Regions from separate parts of the Janibacter sp. CX7 genome, predicted to be linked through region 1. Evidence: riboswitches for the same ligand, from Rfam matches in the RefSeq annotation. Region 1 holds a riboswitch; the other holds the start of a gene.
What was found. Region 1 has a riboswitch for cyclic di-AMP ahead of NMQ01_RS01945 (C40 family peptidase). Riboswitches for the same ligand answer to the same signal wherever they lie in the genome.
Positions count from the first base shown of each region.

Region 2: another riboswitch for cyclic di-AMP. It lies ahead of NMQ01_RS15345 (C40 family peptidase); the one in region 1 lies ahead of NMQ01_RS01945 (C40 family peptidase).

Region 1 covers NZ_CP101464.1:379,108-386,343, forward strand. The annotation lists gene NMQ01_RS01925 (SDR family NAD(P)-dependent oxidoreductase) at 1-101, opposite strand, end outside; gene NMQ01_RS01930 (hypothetical protein) at 98-838, opposite strand; gene NMQ01_RS01935 (MFS transporter) at 881-2,080, shown strand; gene NMQ01_RS01940 (metal-dependent transcriptional regulator) at 2,088-2,804, shown strand; cyclic di-AMP (ydaO/yuaA leader) riboswitch at 2,921-3,096, shown strand; gene NMQ01_RS01945 (C40 family peptidase) at 3,099-4,004, shown strand; gene mnhG (monovalent cation/H(+) antiporter subunit G) at 4,065-4,442, opposite strand; gene NMQ01_RS01955 (monovalent cation/H+ antiporter complex subunit F) at 4,439-4,705, opposite strand; gene NMQ01_RS01960 (Na+/H+ antiporter subunit E) at 4,702-5,268, opposite strand; gene NMQ01_RS01965 (Na+/H+ antiporter subunit D) at 5,265-6,896, opposite strand; gene NMQ01_RS01970 (Na(+)/H(+) antiporter subunit C) at 6,893-7,236, opposite strand, start outside.
Region 2 covers NZ_CP101464.1:3,104,604-3,111,839, forward strand. The annotation lists gene NMQ01_RS16015 (GNAT family N-acetyltransferase) at 1-729, opposite strand, end outside; gene NMQ01_RS15325 (DUF4919 domain-containing protein) at 726-1,235, opposite strand; gene NMQ01_RS15330 (GTP pyrophosphokinase family protein) at 1,373-2,044, shown strand; cyclic di-AMP (ydaO/yuaA leader) riboswitch at 2,196-2,378, shown strand; gene NMQ01_RS15925 (NlpC/P60 family protein) at 2,375-3,148, shown strand; cyclic di-AMP (ydaO/yuaA leader) riboswitch at 3,347-3,533, shown strand; gene NMQ01_RS15345 (C40 family peptidase) at 3,534-4,349, shown strand; gene NMQ01_RS15350 (long-chain fatty acid--CoA ligase) at 4,490-6,229, shown strand; gene NMQ01_RS15355 (class F sortase) at 6,262-6,843, opposite strand; gene NMQ01_RS15360 (excalibur calcium-binding domain-containing protein) at 6,985-7,236, opposite strand, start outside.

The DNA.
Region 1 (7,236 bases):
GCCGCGCAGACGACCTCGTGGCCGGCGGCAGCCAGGGCCCGCGCGGTGGCCGCGCCGATCCCCCCGCTGGCTCCGGTGACGACGGCGAGGGGGCGGGTCATGAGGACTCCTGTCGTGGTGCGGGGGCGATCCAGGTGGCGGCGGCGCTCGCGAGGACGCGCTCGCCGTCGAGCAGGGCGGTGCCGGTGTGGCGCTTGCGGCCCTCGCGACCGGTCTCCCACGCGATGACGACGAGCTCGCGCCCACGAGGGACGTCGGCGGCCACCGTCGAGGTGAGGGTGCCGAGCAGGAGCGGGCCGTCGGCGAAGCCGACGGCGAAGGCGCCCGGGCAGTCGAGCGCGGCGAGTACGGGAGGCAGCCCCTCGTCGGTGATCGTCACCGGCGCGGCGAGGACGTCCTCGCGGCCGGCGACCGGCGCCGCGAAGACGCGCAGACCCCCTTCGGCCTCCGGCCCGCAGACGTAGCAGCCGGGGTAGGGGTGCCCGCTCGCGTCGAACTCGGCGGCCGCGGCCCTGGCCGCCTCGAGGGAGACCGGTGCGGGGACTGCCAGGCCGGGGGCGGTCGTGCGACGGGCCGTGCCGAGCAGGGTCTCGCCGTCGAGGAGGTGCACCGCGAGGTCGGGGCCGTCGGCGACGGTGCCGTCGACCTCCCACCGCAGTGGACTGCCGAGCGGGGTGGGAGCGCTCAGGCGTACCGTCGCCGCCGTCAGGTCCCCCTCAGCGGGGACGAGGTCGTCGAGTCGTTCGGTGAGCAGACCGCAGACCCAGCCGCCGTTGCCGGTCCCCGGCGGGCCGACGTGCAGCGGGGCAACGGTCGTCGTCTCGGCTGTGGTGTGCACCACCCCAACCTAGCGACGGTGCCCCGGGAGAGGATGAGGGGGATGAGTACGAGCGAGGCCTTCGGCTGGAGGCGCATCGCCGTACCCGCCTTCGGGCCCACCTTCCTGTCCGCCGCCGCGAGCGGAGCCGTCGTCCCGATCGCGGCCCTGCGGGCCGACGAGCTCGGCGCGAGCCTGGGCCTGGCGGCCTTCGTCGTCTCGCTCACGGGCATCGGGCAGCTCGTCGGGGTGCTGCCCGCCGGCGCCCTCGTCGCCCGCATCGGCGAGCGGGCCACCCTCGTGCGCGCCGGCCTGCTCGACATCGTCGCGCTCGCCGTCGCCGGGTGGGCCCCCTCGCTGTGGCTCATGGCGCTCGCCCTGCTCGTCTCCGGGCTGGCCTCCTCGGCCTTCTTCCTCGCCCGGCAGGGCTACATGATCGACGTGCTGCCGCAGTACCTGCTCGCCCGCGGCATGTCCCTGCTCGGCGGTGCGATGCGCGCGGGGCTGCTCCTCGGGCCCGTCGTCGGCTCGGTGGCGATCGCCCCCTTCGGCCTGCAGGGGGCCTACGGGGTGGCCGTCGTCCTCGCCGTCGGCTCCGTGGTCACCGTGCTCACCGCGCCCGACCTCACCGGCGACCACGAGCGCGCCCGGGCCGAGGACCACCACGCGGGGGTCTTCGCCGTCATCCGGCGGCACGCGCGGCTGCTGCTCACGCAGGGCATCGGCGTCACCGTCATCTCGGCCCTGCGGCAGTCGCGTCTGGTGATCCTGCCGCTGTGGGCCGTGCACATCGGCCTCGACGGCGTCGACTCCTCGCAGATCTTCGCCGCGGCCGGCGTCGCCGAGCTGCTCCTCGTCTACCCGGGTGGCTGGGTCATGGACCGGCTCGGCCGGGTCTGGGTCGTCGCGGTGCTGCTGTCGGTGGTCTCCGCCGCCTTCCTCGCCCTGCCCCTCGCGGGGACGAAGGGGGAGCTGCTCGCCGTGGCCCTCGTGATGTCCCTGGGCAACGGTCTGGGGTCCGGCATCGTCATGACGCTCGGGGCGGACGCGGCACCGACCCGCGACCGGGCGCAGTTCCTCGGCGCCTGGCGGCTCATGGGCGAGGTGGGCCACGCCGGCGGATCGCTCGGGCTGAGCGCCGTCACCGCCCTCGTCTCGCTGCCGGCCGCCGCGGTCGTCCTCGGGGTCGCCGGCCTCACCGGGCTGGCGTGGACGAGCGTGTGGGTATCGCGGGCGGACCGCGCTCGCGCGGGCAAGGCATGATGGTGCCGTGAAGGATCTCATCGACACCACGGAGATGTACCTCCGCACGATCTTCGAGCTCGAGGAGGAGGACATCCCTCCCATGCGGGCCCGCATCGCCGAGCGGCTGGGCCACTCCGGCCCGACCGTCTCGCAGACGATCGCGCGCATGGAGCGGGACGGGCTGGTCAGCCTCGGCGACGACCGGCGCCTCGTGCTCTCCGACGAGGGTCGTCTGCTCGCGACCCGGGTGATGCGCAAGCACCGGCTCGCCGAGCGACTGCTCGCCGACGTCATCGGGCTGGAGTGGGAGCACGTCCACGACGAGGCCTGCCGCTGGGAGCACGTCATGAGCGAGCGGGTCGAGCGCAAGATCCTCGCCATGCTGCCCGAGCACCGCGAGTCGCCCTACGGCACGCCGATCCCCGGCCTCGAGGAGCTGCTCGCCGGTGGTGACGAGGCGCCCGCCGACGACTACCTCGAGGGCCTGAGCAGCCTGACCGACATCGTCGACGAGGGCCTGACCGGGACCTTCCGGGTGCGCCGCATCGGCGAGCCCGCGCAGGTCGACCACGAGGCGCTCGAGCTGCTCACCGAGGCGCGGCTGCGCCCCGGCGAGATCGTGCTCGTCACCCCCGAGGAGGACCGGGTGGTCGTCGCCCGCGACGGCGCCGCCAGCGACGCCGTCTCGCTGCCGCGCGACGTCGCCATGCACGTCTTCGTCGAGCCGGCGTCCGCCTCCTGAGCGCAGTCCGTGACCGCGGTGTGACATTTTCGTGATCAGCGGGTACGGTTCCTGAGTCCGCCTCCCCTGGGCGGATCCGTCTCGCGGACGCCTTGTCCTGCCACCGCACCGACGGCTGCTGCACTTCACCGCATGGCAGGAGCGGGGGACCCACTCATGGGGCATCGCGGATGCTCCTCGGGGTGAAGTCCCACGGCACGCGGACCGCTAGGTCGGTCCGGAGCCGCGGGACCGGGCCGCACCTCTCGCCCGAACCCGACAGCTGACCTCGCAGGCGGGACAGAGGTATTCATCGTGTCTCACTCCGTCGGGCGCCACCGCGCTCCTGAGCGTTACAACCCCCTCGCCGAGATCGGCACCGTCATCAGCCAGACCGGCACCCCGCTGGCCAAGGGCTCGGCCGTCCTCGCCGCCTCCGGTGGCCTCGTCGCCGCGATCGCCATCCCCGCCCAGGCCGCCCCCGCCGTCGAGCAGGCCGACGCCACGCCCGCGGCCGCCGCCGCGCCGGCCGCCCCGGCTGCCGCCGCCGTCACGGCCCCGAGCACGACCGCCACGGCCAAGGCCACGAGCGCCGACTTCGGTCAGATCGAGGTCGAGCCCGTCGCCAAGCCGACCGGCCCGACCCCCTACCAGCTGCGCATGCGCGCCGAGCGCGAGCAGGCCCGCCAGGAGGCCGCCGCCGAGCGTCAGCGCGAGCAGGAGCAGGCCGCCGAGGCCCGCCGCGCCGAGCAGGCCCGTGAGGCCCAGGAGGAGCAGCGCTCGGAGGAGGCCGCCGCCAGCCGCTCGCAGGAGCGTCAGGCCCCCGCGACCACGCCGGCCCCGGCCAGCACCCCCGAGCCGACGCAGGCTCCCTCCGCGCCGGCCCCGACCTCCGGTGGCGTCATCGCGATCGCCAAGCAGTACATCGGCACCCCCTACGTCTACGGCGGCTCGACCCCCGCGGGCTTCGACTGCTCCGGCTTCACGCAGTACGTCTTCGCCAAGGCCGGCAAGTCCATCCCGCGCGTGACCACCGCCCAGCAGGCCGCCGCCACCCCGGTGTCCAACCCGCAGCCCGGCGACCTGGTCTTCTTCGGCTCCCCGTCGTGGCACGTCGGCATCTACGTCGGCGACGGCATGATGATCGACTCGCCGCGCACCGGCTCGTCGATCTCGATCCGTCCGATCTTCGACGGCGTCTCCGGCTACGGCCGGGTCTGAGCGCCGACCCGACAGGGGGCGAAGGGAGCAGCCGCTCCCTTCGCCCCCTGCGTCATGTCGTCAGGACTGCTCGCGCTGCCGGTCCTGCTCCTGCATCCGTCGGTAGGCGGCGCCGAGCTCGTCGTGGTGGAGCAGGTCGTCCTCGGTGACGCCGGTGCGATAGCCGGCGCGGCCGAGCATGTGCGCGGTGACGGGCGCGGTGAGGGCCTGGGCGCCGAGGACGATGAGCAGCGTGGCGACCGAGGCCCAGGTGCGCACCGTGAGCGCCAGGCCGAGCAGGATGAGCAGCAGACCCAGGGTCTGTGGCTTGGTGGCGGCGTGCATGCGGGCGAAGAGGTCGGGCAGGCGCACCAAGCCGATCGCGCCGACGAGGGCCAGCGTGGCACCGAGGAGCAGGCTGATCGCCCCGGCGAGGTCGAGGATCTGTGCCCAGCTCACGAGGCATCGTCCTTGCGGGCCATGAAGCGGGCGACCGAGACCGACCCGACGAATCCGGTGAGGCTGAAGACGACGAGGATCGGCAGCGTCCCGGCGTCACCGCTGCGCACGATCTGCGTCGCCATGATGCCGATGACGATGACGATGACCACGTCGAGGCTCAGGGCGCGGTCGAGGTTGGTCGGACCCCGCGCGATGCGCACGAGGACCAGGCCGGCGGCGGCGAAGAGTAGCCCGAGTCCGATCGACAGGATGATGCTCATGCGACCTCCTGCGTGCAGATCGAGATCTCCTCGGGGGTGCCGATGGCCCGCACGACCCGGGTCTCGACGGCCAGGACGTCTCGTCGCAGCTCCTCCATGCCCTCCGGCGTGGTGACGTGGAAGCCATGGACGTAGAGGACGTTGGCGCCGCGTCGGGCCTCGACGACGATCGACCCGGGCACGAGGGAGACGAGCGCGGAGACGATCGTCATGTAGAACTCCGAGTGCGTGCGCATCCGGACCTCGACGATCGAGCCACCCTGGCTGGGGCGGCGGCTCAGGGTGGCGCCGGCGATCTGGACCGCGGCGCTCACGAGGTCGACGAGGAAGCGCCCGATGAGCAGCAGGAGGCGCCACGGGTGGATCCGGCCGAAGTACTGGATCGAGGGCAGCGGGAAGATCTGCGTGACGACCGCGCCGATGATCAGGCCGTTGATGATGTTGCCCAGGGTGATGCGGTCCCAGAGCAGGACCCACACGACGGCCAGGCCGATGATCGCCCGGGGCTGGAAGCCGCCGCGCCGACGGGTCGCCGGGGTCGTGTCGATGGCGGTGTCGCTCACGGCGCCTCCTCGGGCAGGACGGCGCGGACGTAGGCATCGCTGGAGAGCATCTGCCGGGCCGCCGCGTCGGTGTAGGTGAAGAGCGGGCCGGCGAAGAGCGAGAGGCCCAGGCTGAAGGCGACGACCGCGGCGGCCGCGCCCAGCATGAGCGGCGGCATCGGCCGCTCGACCTGGGTCACCGCCGGCGGCGGGGCGATCGGGGTCGAGGGGCGCTGGGCCGCGACGGCGGCGCCGATGGCGTCGCTCAGCCGCCCGAAGCTCGGGGTGAGCGTCGGCATCTCGAAGGTCTGGTCCTGGCCCTCGACCGCGCGCGGCCGCCAGAAGGCGGCGCTCCACGTCTTGGCCACGGCGTAGAGGGTGAGCAGCGAGGTGACGACCGAGCCGACGACGAGCGTCCAAGCGATGATGCTGCCGTCCTGGGTGCCGGCCTGCAGCAGGCCGACCTTGCCGACGAAGCCGGAGAAGGGCGGGATGCCGGCGAGGTTCATCGCCGGGACGAAGAAGAGGGCGGCGAGCACCGGGGTGCTCGCGGCGAGCCCGCCGAGGCGGTCGATGACCGTCGAGCCGCCCACCCGCTCGATGAGGCCGGAGATGAGGAAGAGCGCGGTCTGCACGGTGATGTGGTGGGCGATGTAGAAGATCGCCGCCGACACCCCGGACTCGCTCGCCAGCCCGATGCCGAAGAGCATGTAGCCGATGTGGCTGACGAGGGTGAAGGAGAGCATCCGCTTGATCCCCGGCTGGGCGACTGCCCCGAGGATGCCGATGATCATCGTCAGCAGGCCGGCCCCCATGATCAGGTGGTGCAGCGGTGACTCGGGGAAGAGCAGGAACTGGGTGCGCACGATCGCGTAGACGCCGACCTTGGTGAGCAGTCCGGCGAAGACGGCCGACACGGGCACCGGCGCCGACGGGTAGGAGTCGGGCAGCCAGGCCGACATCGGGAAGACGGCTGCCTTGATGCCGAAGACGGTGAGGAGCATCAGCTGCAGCGCCAGCGAGACCGTCGGGTCGATCTCGGGCAGTCGAAGGGAGAGCTGCGCCAGGTTGACCGTGCCGGTCGCGGCGTAGACCCCGGCGATCGCCGACAGGAAGAGGAAGGAGGAGACCATCGAGACGATGACGTAGGTCGTGCCCGCCCGGATCCGGGTGCCGCTGCCGCCGAGGGTCAGCAGGACGAAGCTCGCGAAGAGCAGCATCTCGAAGCTGACGAAGAGGTTGAACAGGTCGCCGGCGAGGAAGGCATTGGACACGCCGGCCGAGAGCACGAGATAGGTCGGGAAGTAGATCGCGAGCGGCGAGTCCTCGTCGCCGTCGGCGACGCCCTGCCCGATGGCGAAGACGAGCACGACGAGGATGACGAAGGAGCTGATGAGCAGCATCAGGGCCGAGAGCCGATCGGCGACGAGCGCGATGCCCAAGGGCTCGGACCACGCCCCGAGCCACAGCGCGATGGGTCCGTCGTGGTGGGTGGACCACATGAGGGTGGCGGCGACGGCGAGGCTGGCGGCGAGCACGGCGATGCTGATGGCGACCTGCGCGCGGGGGTGGCGGCGCGCGACGAGGGTGAGGGCGGCGCCGAGCAGCGGCAGCAGCACCGGCATGGGCAGGAGGTTGGCCACGGTCATGCGGTCGCGTCCTCCTCTTCGGCCTCGGTCGTGGACTGGGTGTCGTCGTCGTAGGTGCTGGAGACCTCGTCGCGGTCGGCGAGGCGCTTGATCAGCTCGTCCTCGGCGTCGTCGGGGACGTCGTCGCTGCCGGTGATCCGCCACTGGCGGTAGGCGAGGGAGAGGACGAAGCCGACCGAGGCCAGGGCGATGACGATCGCGGTGAGCACCATCGCCTGGGGGAGCGCGTCGCTCATCTCGTCGGCCGGTCGTGCACCGACGAAGGGGGCTCCCTTCGCCGGTCCGGAGACGACGAGGTAGAGCGTGGCGACGCCGTTGGACGCGAGGACGATGCCGAGGA
Region 2 (7,236 bases), 500 kb from region 1:
CACGAGGCCGAGCTCCTCCTCGACCTCGCGCAGCGCGCACTCCGCGGCGGTCTCGCCCTGCTCGGGCTTGCCGCCGGGGTGCATGAAGGCGGCGGTGCCGCGCTTGCGCACCGTGAGCACCCTCCCCGTGGCATCGCGCAGGTCGACGGCGCTGACGACGATGGCGTCACCCACGTCACGGGGCCGGTCGCTCGCGAGCGCTGCGTACGCGAGCGTGTCCGTCCACTCGCCCTTGCTGAAGAGGTCCTGCCGGTGGGTGGCCTCGTGCCGCATGCCGAGGCGCTCGCACAGCGCGGCCGAGGCGAGGTTGCGGGCATCGAGCTCGGCGACGACGCGGTGCACGCCGTGGTGGTCGAAGGCATGGTCGAGGACCGCTGCAGCGGCCTCCGTCGCGAAGCCCTGCCCGGCGACGTCGGGGCGGAAGGACCATCCGACCTCGCAGGTGGCGCCGGTCGCGTCCCTCGCCCACACGGCGACGTCGCCGACGACCCGCCCCTCGTGCTCGACGACGAGTGCCAGCGCCCGCCTCGGTCCGTCGAGGCCGGTCCGCTCGACGCGCTCGGCGATGCGCTCCCGGGCGACCGCCGGGGTCCACGGTGGCTCGAGCAGGTGACGCGCCACCTGCGGGTCGCCGTAGTACGCGAGGCTGGCGTCGAGATCGTCGTGGGTGTAGGGCCGCAGGAGCAGCCGCTCCGTGATGATCGGCAGCAACGGGGCGGGGCCGATCATGCCGGGTCGAGGACGAACCACACGTCCGGACCGTCGACGACCTCGTGCACGTCGACGACCCGACCGTCGACGGTGCGCGTGGCCTGACGGCGGGGGGTCACCCCCTTCGCCCGCATGACGTCGTACTCGTCGGCGACGCGCAGGACGGACCACGGGCGCTCCTGCGTGCCGTCTCCCGTGGCGAGCACGCTCGAGACCGACAGCGTGTGCAGGGTGGCTTCGCGCTGGGCAGCGGCGTCGTCACCCAGCGCCTCGTGGGCTGCGGCGAGCAGGAGGTGGGCCGAGGGGTTGAGGGCGGCACCGGGCATCTTGGCCCGGACCGCGTCGAGCGCCTCGCGGTGTCGGCCGGCCTCGAGCAGCGGGACGGCCTCGCGCAGGTCGACGTCGGGGTCGAAGCCGGCCGACGACCGGACTGCGTGACGCAACGCGGCCAGGTTGTCCGGTGTCTGCTCGCTCAGGTACCTCGTCACGAGCTCTCGCAGGCTCTCGGCGTGGGCTTCGCTCATCGTGGCTCCTCGGGTGGTCCTGCTCCGACCGTATCCGTCGCGGTGGGCGCTGACGCGGCCCGGCCCACTCCCCCTTCGTCCCAGCGCCACGCACCGACGCACACCTGCCTCTCAGGGGACCTGCCTACGCTGGCCGGGTGACCAGCGCCGCCCAGCCCTCTGGCCTGCCCGAGCTCTCCGACGCGTCCCTGCGCCAGTTCGCGCAGATCCGCGAGGACTTCACCCGGATGATGCTCGGCTACCGCTTCGGCATGGAGCAGGTGGCCACGCGGCTGGAGATCCTGCGCGAGGAGTTCGCCGAGCTGCACCTCGACAACCCGATCGAGCACATCTCCACGCGGGTCAAGAGCCCCGAGTCGATCCTCGAGAAGGCGGCCCGCCAGGAGGTCCCGCTCGAGATCCCGGCGCTGCGCGAGCACATCACCGACATCGCCGGCGTGCGCGTCATCTGCTCCTTCGTCGCCGACGTCTACCGGCTGATGGCGGCGCTCACCGAGCAGGCGGACATCTCCGTGCGCGTGGTCAAGGACTACATCGCCAACCCCAAGCCCAACGGCTACCGGTCGCTGCACGTCATCCTCGAGATCCCGGTCTTCCTCTCGTCGGGGCCCGTCCAGGTGCCGGTGGAGGTGCAGTTCCGCACCGTGGCCATGGACTTCTGGGCGAGCACGGAGCACAAGATCTTCTACAAGTACGAGGGTGACGTGCCCGCCCACCTGCGCCAGCGGATCACCGACGCGGCCGCCACGGCGGCCCGGATGGACGAGGAGATGGCCCAGCTGCACCGGGCCGTCCACGGCACCGACTGAGGCCCCGGCCGGCCGGTCGCACGCCCCGCTCTACGCCCCGTCGACGACGCCGGCACGGCAGGCGCGCCCGGGTCCAGAAAAATCTCCACAGGGCCGTTACCAAACCGTGTCCCGATGCCCTACTCTTCTTTCGACCCCACACTGCGGGGTCACCACCAGGTCGCCGAGTCCTGCCAGCCGGGTGGTCCCTGAACGCCACGGCAGGAGCGGGGGACCCATTTTTTCGGCCCCAGTGCCTCGGGGTGAAGTCCACGCGGTCGCACGACCGGTGGGCGGGATGCTCATCTCCATCCCAACCCGACAGCTAACTCCGCAGGCGGAGGAGAGACCATGTCGATGTTCTACGCCGGGCGCCACCGCGCCCCGAGCACGAAGACCCCCCAGCGCACCGGCGCCAGCCTGGTGGCCGTCGCCGCCGTCGGCCTCGGTACCGCCGCCGCCACGGCGCCCGCCGCGAGCGCGGCACCCGCCACCGTGAGCGCCCCGTCCGCCGCCTCCGTCTCGTCGGCGTCGTCCGCGACGTCGACCGCGAGCTTCTCGGGCCTCGTCCGTCGCGGCGCCCGCGGCTACGTCGTCAGGCAGATCCAGTGGCGCACCGGCGCCAGCGCCGACGGCGTCTTCGGGCCCCTGACGGAGTCCGCGGTCAAGCGCTACCAGCGCCGCAACGGCCTCGTCGCCGATGGCATCGTCGGCCCCCGCACCGGCACCAAGATGGGCCTGAGCTCGAGCCGCACCACGACGACCACCTCGCGCACCACGACGCGCACGGTCGCCGGCTCCTCGCTCCTGTCGACCGCCGCCAGCCTCGTCGGCGTGCCCTACCGCTACGGCGGCACGACGACCTCCGGCTTCGACTGCTCGGGCTTCACGCAGTACGTCTTCGCCCGCCACGGCAAGAGCCTGCCGCGCACCGCCGAGGCGCAGCGCCAGGCCGCGACCCGCGTCTCCTCCCCGCAGGCCGGTGACCTCGTCTTCTTCGGCGCCCCGGCGTACCACGTCGCGATCTACGCCGGCAACGGCATGATCTACGACGCCGGCAGCAGCCCGCGCGCCGTCACCAAGCGCTCGCTGTGGACCAGCGCCGTCTCCTACGGGCGCTTCTGAGCCGCACCCGAGCGCACGACGCTCGACCCGAAGGGGAGGTCCCGACCACGCGTCGGGACCTCCCCTTCGTCCTGTGGCTGGGGGGGGGTCACGACAGCTCTCATTGCCTTGTGCGCCAAGGGCTCTGACACCCCGCGTTACCAATTCGTGACCATATGACCTATGGTCGACCCCGGTCCCGGCACATCGCCGGGACGCCGTCCGCAGGTGCCGAGTCCTACCACTGCGACGGTTCCCCTGGTTTACCGGTAGGAGCGGAGGACCCACGTCTTCATGGTCGTCACGACCTTGGGGTGAAGTCCTCGGACCCGGCTCGCCGGGTCGTGGGCGGGGTGGTCTCCACCCCAACCCGACAGCTAACTCCGCAGGCTCGAGGAGACACACCATGAGCAGCACCTACACCGCCCGTCACGCGGCGACCCGCACCCGCTCCGCCGCCCACCGGGCCGGCGCGGGCGTCCTCGCCGCCACGGCCCTTGGCCTCGGCGCGTCGATGATGACCGCCACGAGCGCCTCCGCCAACGGCGGACCCACGACCCCGGTCGAGCAGACCTCGACCAGCACCGCGAGCGCCCCGAGCGCGTCGACCGGCAGCTTCACCGACATCGTCCGCGAGGGCGACAGCGGCAGCGTCGTCGAGCAGATCCAGGACAAGGTCGGCGTCACCGCCGACGGCGCCTTCGGCCCGGAGACCACCGCGGCCGTCACCGAGTGGCAGGCCGACGAGGGCCTGGCGGCCGACGGCGTCGTCGGCCCCGAGACCGGCTCGGCCATGGGCCTGACCGGCGGCTCGACCTCGTCCGCCCCGAGCGCCTCCACCGAGAGCACCGGCTCGACCGTCGAGGTCGCGCAGGCGAGCACGGGCGCGAGCTCGTCGATCGTCGACACCGCCCGCGGCTACGTCGGCTCGCCCTACGTCATGGGTGGCGAGGACCCGTCCGGCTTCGACTGCTCCGGCTTCGTCCAGTACGTCTACAAGCAGTCGACCGGCAAGGACCTGCCGCGCACGACGAGCGAGCAGCAGGCGGCGGCCACCCCGGTCTCCGACCCGCAGCCCGGCGACATCGTCTTCTTCGGCAACCCCGCCTACCACAACGGGATCTACGCCGGCGACGGCAAGATCATCGACGCGGGCAACTCGAGCACCGGTGTCACCGAGCGCGACATCTGGACCGACGACGTGTCCTACGGCCGCTTCTGAGCGACCACCGCGGGCCGCTTCCGAGCGGCTCGCACGACAAGGCCCCGACCGCTACGGTCGGGGCCTTGTCGTGCTCGGGTGCCGAAGGCGCGTGAGACACTGGCCCTTTCTACACGTGTAGTCGCCCCAGGAGGTCATCCGTGCCCGCCACCCACGCCACCGGCGAAGCCCTCGAGCTCACCGACCGCGACCTGCTCCCCCTTCGTCCCTGGCGTCGGGCGCAGGAGGACCCGCAGCATCCCTCCTTCAGCCACGTCGTCGACGGCGACTGGCAGACCATCACCGCCGGAGAGCACCTCGAGAGCCTCGTTGCGACGGTCCGGGGACTCGTCGCAAGCGGCGTCGCCGCCGGTGACCGTGTGGTGCTCATGGCCGACACCCGCTATGAGTGGCTGCTGCTCGACGAGGCGATCTGGAACGCCGGGGCCGGCACCGTCCCCGTCTACCCGTCGTCGTCGCGCAGCCAGCTCGAGTGGATCGTCCGCGACTCCGGCGCGCGGGTCCTGCTCGTCGAGACGCCGGCGATGGCACAGCTGGCCACCGGTCTCGACGTCGAGGTCCTCGTCATCGACGACGGCGCCCTCGCCACCCTCGCCGAGCGCGGTCAGACCGTGGCCGAGGATGAGGTGCACGCGCGCCGGGACGCAGTGACCTTCGACGGCCTCGCCGGGATCGTCTACACCTCCGGCACCACCGGTCGGCCGAAGGGGGTCGTCCTCACCCACCGGCACCTCGCCGCCGAGGTCGCGGGCTGCCTGGCACACCCGATCGGCGAGGTCGGGGCGCCCGGCCGCCGCATCCTGATGTTCCTGCCGATGGCGCACGTGCTCGCCCGCTCCGTCGCCTACATCGCCGCGCAGTCCGGCGCCACGGTCGGCTTCTGGTCCGACTTCTCGACGATCGTCGAGAAGTTCGGCTCCTTCCGTCCGCACATGGTCGTCGGCGTACCCCGGGTCTTCGAAAAGGTGCACGCCGGCATCCGCGCCAAGGCGGCCGGGCGCCGCGTCTCCGCCGCCGTCTTCGCGAAGGGGGAGCAGGTCGCCATCGACTGGAGCCGGGCCGTGGGCGACGACCCGCGCCCGGGCCGCCCCGGGCTGCGGCTGCGGGTGCTGCACGCGGTCTTCGACCGGCTGCTCTACGCCAAGGTCCGCGCGGCCCTCGGCGGGGAGACGATGTACGAGATCAGCGGCGGCGGGGCGCTCGGCGAGCGCCTCGGCCACTTCTTCCGCGGCGTCGGCGTGCCGATCCACGAGGGCTACGGCCTGACCGAGACCTGCGCGGCGATCACCGTCAACGGGCCCGGCCAGCAGCGTGTCGGCACCGTCGGCCGGCCGCTGCCGGGCAACGAGGTGCGCATCGGCGAGGACGGGGCGATCGAAGTCCGCGGCGCCGTCGTCACCGACGAATACTGGGGCAACGACGAGGCGACGCGGTCGTCGATCGTCGACGGCTGGTTCGCCACCGGTGACCTCGGCTCGCTCGACGACGAGGGCTATCTGACGATCACCGGCCGGGCCAAGGAGATCATCGTGACCGCGGGCGGCAAGAACGTCGTGCCCGGTCCGCTCGAGGACGTGCTGCGCTCCCACCCGCTCGTCTCCCAGGCGATGGTCGTCGGCGAGGGACGGCCCTTCGTCGCAGCGCTCATCACGCTCGACCCGGAGACGGAGCGCCCCGCCGACCCGCAGGCCGAGCTGCAGGGCGTCGTCGACGAGGCCAACGAGCTGGTCTCCAAGGCCGAGGGGATCAAGAAGTTCGTCGTCCTCGACGACGACTTCACCGAGGAGTCGGGCGAGATGACCGCGACGCAGAAGCTCAGGCGCCACGTCATCGAGACCCAGCGCGCCGAGGCGATCGAGGGGCTCTACGCGAAGCGCTGAGTCGGGGCCCGGACGGGCCCCGCCAAGGCCGCTCAGCTGCTCGCCGGCACCGCCGTGAGCACGACGTTGTCGCGGTAGTGCTGCTCCCCGTCGATCGTCATCACCGGGCCGCCGCAGGTGACGAGGGCGAGCTGGCGGGGGCCGTCGACCGCGAAGATCGAGCGGGGCAAGGACACCTTGGAGTAGCTCTGCAGGCTCGTCGTGACGAAGGTCGACCGACGACCCGCACCGTCGGTGACGTGGACCAGCGCTCCCGGACGGGCGTCACTGAGCCGCGCGAGAGCGCCCGGCGTCCCCGACAGGTCGACGTGCCCCGCGAGCAGGGTCGTGCCCGCGCCCGCGTCGAGCGGGGCGGACCACACGTCGCGACCGACCCGCCACGGCTCCCGCGGGATGTCGAGGGACCCGCCGCTGAACTTCACCCCGTCGAGGCTGGCGTAGATCCCGAGCGAGGGCACGTAGAGGCGCTCGGGCCCCATCCGGTCGGGCGACATGACCAGGCCCTCGCTCGCGCTCGTCGAGGTGCTGGCCGAGGCGCTGGAGGACGAGGTCGAGTCGTCCGGGATCGGGGCGACGGTCGCCGTGCGGGTCGGGTCCGGGGTCGGCGATGCCACCGCGAAGGTGTGGCTGGGGACCGGCGCCGCCGCGGGCTCCTCCCCTCCCGCGAGCGACCACCAGACGAGCCCGGCACCCCCGACGACGAGGGCGAGCGCGAGCAGCAGCAGGGCGAGTCGTCTCAGGGTGCTGCCGCCGGATCAGTCCGCGCGACGGGCGCGCACGGCGACACCGATGCCGCTGAGGAGCAGCAGGCCACCACCGACGAGGCCCAGGGTGTTGGGTCCGGCGACGTCGGGGACACCGGCGTTGATCGTGCGCGCCTGGGTGCGGTCCGCCGCGTCCGAGCCGTCGGTGCCGAAGTAGGTCTCGCACGCGATGCCGTCGTTGTCGGCGTCGAGGCGGTGGGGGTCCATGGCCGGGCCACCGTGGAGGGTGAAGAAGGTCTGCGC